Regions from separate parts of the Streptomyces sp. NBC_00536 genome, predicted to be linked through region 2. Evidence: riboswitches for the same ligand, from Rfam matches in the RefSeq annotation. Region 2 holds a riboswitch; the other holds the start of a gene.
What was found. A riboswitch is a leader RNA that binds a small molecule or an ion and turns the genes downstream of it on or off. The one in region 2 is predicted to bind glycine.
Positions count from the first base shown of each region.

Region 1 (2,383 bases), 4.3 Mb from region 2:
GGAGTCATCGGCCGGGGCCGAACCCGCGCAGGAGCGGAGATGGCCGGCGGGGACCGACGTACGGCACGGGGAGTACGGGCCGGGCTGGGTCCAGGGCAGCGGGGTGGGGAGGGTCACCGTCCGCTTCGAGCGGCCCGGATCGGCTCCGGGCCGGGTGCGCACCTTCCGGGTGGACGACCCCGAGCTGGAGCCGTCCGATCCGCTGCCGCTGGTCGGGGAACATGCCGAAGATGACGCGGGAGGAGGGACGGACTAGGTCTCCTCGCCGGCGAGGCGGCCGAAGTCGCGGTCGCGGTCCCGGTCGCGGCCGAGGTCACCGTGGTGGAAGTCACTCGGCAAGGTCACGTCGAGGCCGTAGTGGTGGTAGAGCTGGAGCTCCTGTTCCGGTGAGAGGTGGCGGCCGACCCCGAAGTCGGGGGCGTCTTTGATCAGGGAGCGTTCGAAGGGAACCCGCAGGGTGTCGCCCACCATCTCGCTGGGTTCCAGGGGGACGAACGCGTCCCGGCTGAAGAGTCCGGTCCGTACGGCGGCCCATTCCGGGACGCCCGTGGCATCGTCGAGGTAGACCTCGTCCACGGTGCCGATCTTGGTTCCATTGCGGTCGAACGCCTTGCGGCCGATCAGGCTGCGCGGATCGATCTCGGTCTGCACGGTCGCCTCCTTATGGTCGCAACTCCTCCGTAATGACTACAAAAGTGCATTTCCGGAGAGGGGGCCACTCGAGGGAGGGCCCAGATCCTCGCTGGTAGGCTGGGGAACGGCTGTTGACCCTGTGCGGGAGAGTCCTCCGAGTGAGTTCGACGGAGGCGCCGAAGGAGCAAATCCTCCCCGGAATCTCTCAGGCATACGTACCGCACGTGGTGAGGCCACTCTGGAAAGCAGGGGCGGGTACCGGGCGCACAGTGCCGGTCCCCCTCCTCACCGACGGTGAAAGCCGGACCTCGCGAGCGATCCTCGGGCGGCCCGGTGAAGCTCTCAGGTTGTGATGACAGAGGGGGAGGCCGTCCGGGTGCCCGCGCCGTGGTACCCCTCGCAGGTCGTACGACCAGGAGGCCTCCGTACATGACCGCCAACCGCATTCCGCTCCACCAGCTGGAGCGAGGCATCCCCTTCGAGCAGCGCCACATCGGCCCGGATGCCGAGGCGCAGGCGAAGATGCTGGCCCAGGTGGGCTACGGCTCCCTGGACGACCTGACCGCCGCCGCGGTGCCGGACGTCATCAAGAGCGCCGAAGCGCTGAACCTCCCCGGGGCCCGCACCGAGGCCGAGGTCCTCGCCGAGCTGCGCCAGCTCGCGGACCGCAACCAGGTCCTGACCCCGATGATCGGCCTCGGTTACTACGGCACCTTCACGCCGCCGGTGATCCTGCGCAACGTCATGGAGAACCCGGCCTGGTACACGGCGTACACGCCGTACCAGCCGGAGATCTCGCAGGGGCGCCTCGAAGCCCTGCTGAACTTCCAGACGGTCGTCGCCGACCTGACCGGACTGCCGACCTCCGGCGCCTCCCTCCTCGACGAGGGGACCGCGGCTGCCGAGGCCATGCAGCTCGCCCGCCGCGTGGGCAAGGTCAAGGGCGGGGTCTTCCTCATCGACGCGGACACGCTGCCGCAGACGATCGCGGTGATCCAGACGCGCGCCGAGCCCACCGGGGTCGAGGTCGTGGTCGCCGACCTGTCCGGGGGCATCCCGGCCGAGATCGCCGAGCGCGGCGTCTTCGGCGTGCTCCTCCAGTACCCGGGCGCCTCCGGCGCGGTCCGCGAGATCAAGCCGGTCATCGACCAGGCGCACGGCCTGGGCGCGATCGTCACCGTCGCCGCCGACCTGCTGGCCCTGACCCTGCTCACCTCCCCGGGCGCCCTCGGCGCGGACATCGCCATCGGCACCACCCAGCGCTTCGGCGTCCCGATGGGCTTCGGCGGTCCGCACGCCGGTTACATGGCGGTCCAGGAGAAGCACGCCCGCTCGCTGCCCGGCCGCCTGGTCGGCGTCTCCGTCGACGCCGACGGGAACAAGGCCTACCGCCTCGCCCTGCAGACCCGCGAGCAGCACATCCGCCGCGAGAAGGCCACCAGCAACATCTGTACCGCGCAGGTGCTGCTCGCCGTCATGGCCGCGATGTACGCGGTCTACCACGGCCCCGACGGCCTGCGGACGATCGCCCGCCGCACCCACCGCTACGCCGCCCTGCTCGCCGCGGGCCTGACGGCCGGCGGGGTCGAGCTGGTCCACGGCTCGTACTTCGACACCGTCACCGCGCGGGTGCCCGGCAAGGCCGACGGGGTCGTGGCCGCCGCCCGCGCGGCCGGGGTCAACCTCTACCGGGTCGACGCCGACCACGTCTCCGTCTCCTGCGACGAGACGACGCTGCGCGCCGACATCG
Region 1 is NZ_CP107819.1:1,420,111-1,422,493, reverse strand. Features, by position in the region: gene OHS33_RS05945 (DNA polymerase IV) at 1-256, shown strand, start outside; gene OHS33_RS05940 (PRC-barrel domain-containing protein) at 253-651, opposite strand; glycine riboswitch at 766-864, shown strand; gene gcvP (aminomethyl-transferring glycine dehydrogenase) at 1,063-2,383, shown strand, end outside.
Region 1: it holds a riboswitch for glycine, as region 2 does, so the genes downstream of both, gcvP (aminomethyl-transferring glycine dehydrogenase) here and gcvT (glycine cleavage system aminomethyltransferase GcvT) in region 2, are expected to answer to the same signal.

Region 2 (2,383 bases):
TGACCTCGCCGATGACCTGGCCGTCGGCCACGACCGGGAACCCGGCGCGCGGGACGCGGCGGCCCTCGGCGATCAGGCCGACCAGCTTGCGCGGGGCGGCGGACGCGGCGCGCTCGGCGGCGGCCTCCAGGGCGGCGCGGCCCACGAAGTCGCCCTCCTTCTCGAACTTCACGACCCGTCCGAGACCCGCGTCGAAGGGGGTCAGCGCGGTCGTCAGCTCGTGCCCGTACAGCGGCATGCCCGCCTCCAGGCGCAGCGTGTCGCGGCAGGACAGGCCGCAGGGGATCAGGCCGACGCCCTCGCCCGCCTTGGTCAGCGCCTGCCACAGCTCCACGGCGTGCTCGGGGGCGACGAACAGCTCGAAGCCGTCCTCGCCGGTGTAGCCGGTGCGGGCGATCAGCGCGGGCACCCCGGCGACCGTGCCGGGCAGACCGGCGTAGTACTTCAGCCCGTCGAGGTCGGCGTCGGTGAGCGACTTCAGGATGTCCGGGGACTCCGGGCCCTGGACCGCGAGCAGGGCGTAGGCGTCGCGGTCGTCGCGGACCTCGGCGTCGAAGCCGGCGGCGCGCTCGGTGATCGCGTCGAGGACCACCTGGGCGTTGGAGGCGTTGGCGACGACCATGAACTCGTTCTCGCCGAGGCGGTAGACGATCAGGTCGTCGAGGATGCCGCCGTCCTCGCGGCAGATGTGCGTGTACCGGGCCCGGCCGACGCCGACGGTGGAGATGTTCCCGACCAGCGCGAAGTCGAGGACCTTGACGGCCTCGGGGCCGGTCAGCGTGATCTCGCCCATGTGGGACAGGTCGAACAGGCCTGCCTGGGTGCGGACGGCGTTGTGCTCGTCGCGCTCGCTCCCGTAACGCAGCGGCATGTCCCAGCCCGCGAAGTCGGTCATCGTCGCACCGAGGGAACGGTGCAGCGCGTCAAGGGCGGTCAGGCGGGGGGCAGTGCTCATGGGTGTGGCTCCCAAGGTCCCGGGGCATCGACAGGGCATCGACATGACATGACGAGGAGGATCCTCCCCATCTGTCATCGGAACCTGAGAGGTTCGCCGAGAGTTCCTCGATTCGCACCGAGTTCCTCGACTTGCACCTTGGGTGGAGCGCGCACCGCCAGGAGGCGGTACGGCTCGCTTTTCAGATCTGCCTCATCCACGCGGTACGGGGCCTGAGAGATTCAAGGGAGGGTCTTGCTCCTTCGGCGCCCGGGGTGCGGAGCAACTCCCGGGACTCTCCCGCGCGGATTCAAGCGGCCTTTATGCAGTTGGGTCCAGATGGCGCACATCATTGCACGGCCCGGCCCCGAATGGGCGTGCGGGTCCCCGGATGTGCCCCCTGCCCATCCCCGGTCCGGTGGCCCGACCGGAACCATGTCCGCCGCATTACCGTCTCTTTACACTCAGGGGGCAAGGGTCCTGGTGACCCGATCCGGGGGAGGCGATCACTGTGCGCAGATTCGGCGCGGCGGCGGGGACGACGGCAGGAGCGGTGGCGGGAGCGGGCGCGGGGATGGTGGCGGCGGGCGGCGCCGTACCGGCCCAGCCGGGGCGCCGGGTGCGGGAGGCCGCGGCGCCCGCCGCGCGGCCCGCCGTACGGGACCTGCGCGGCCGGGGGGCGGCGGCGCGCGGCGGCCCGGCCCGCCTCGGTTTCGCCGAAGGCGACATCGTCGTCGTGTCCGGCCTGCCCGGCGGCGGCAAGAGCACCCTCATCAAGCGCGCCGTCGCGGGCGGCGGGGTCGACTCCCAGGACGCCCGCGAGCGCTGGGAGCACCGGATGCCCCGCGCCCTGCCGTACGCCGCCTACCGCCCGCTGGTGCGCGCCACGCACTACTGGGGGCTGTGGCGGGTGCTGCGCTCGGGGGACTCCGCCGTCGTCCACGACTGCGGCACCCAGACCTGGGTACGGGCGCTGCTGGCCGGAGCCGCCCGCCGCCGCGGCCGGGACCTGCACCTCGTGCTGCTCGACGCCACCGCCGAGGAGGCCCTGGCCGGGCAGGCGGCCCGGGGACGCGGAGTGTCGGCGTACGCCTTCGCCCGCCACCGCGGCGCGGTCACCCGGCTGCTGCGCGAGGCCGAATCGGGCCGGCTCCCGGCGGGCTGCGCCTCCGCCGTCCTGCTCGACCGGGCGGCGGCGGCCCGGGTGACCCGGATCGGCTTCGGCGCTAGGTCGTCTCTTTCGGATCTTGCCGGTTAAGCCCGCGCCGTCCGGTGCCGTGCCTCGGTGTGCTGCCGGGGCTCCCGTGTACTGGACGTACTCGGGTGCCCCGGCAGTGCGGCGAGGTGCGGTGCCGGGCGGCGCGGGCCAGGCAAGATCCGGAAGAGGCGGCCTAGGCCCGGGACGCATTAGCCTCGGCGGTGACAGGTCCCCCACGGTGACGGGACCGG
Region 2 is NZ_CP107819.1:5,723,393-5,725,775, forward strand. Features, by position in the region: gene gcvT (glycine cleavage system aminomethyltransferase GcvT) at 1-955, opposite strand, end outside; glycine riboswitch at 1,147-1,247, opposite strand; gene OHS33_RS25615 (AAA family ATPase) at 1,509-2,192, shown strand.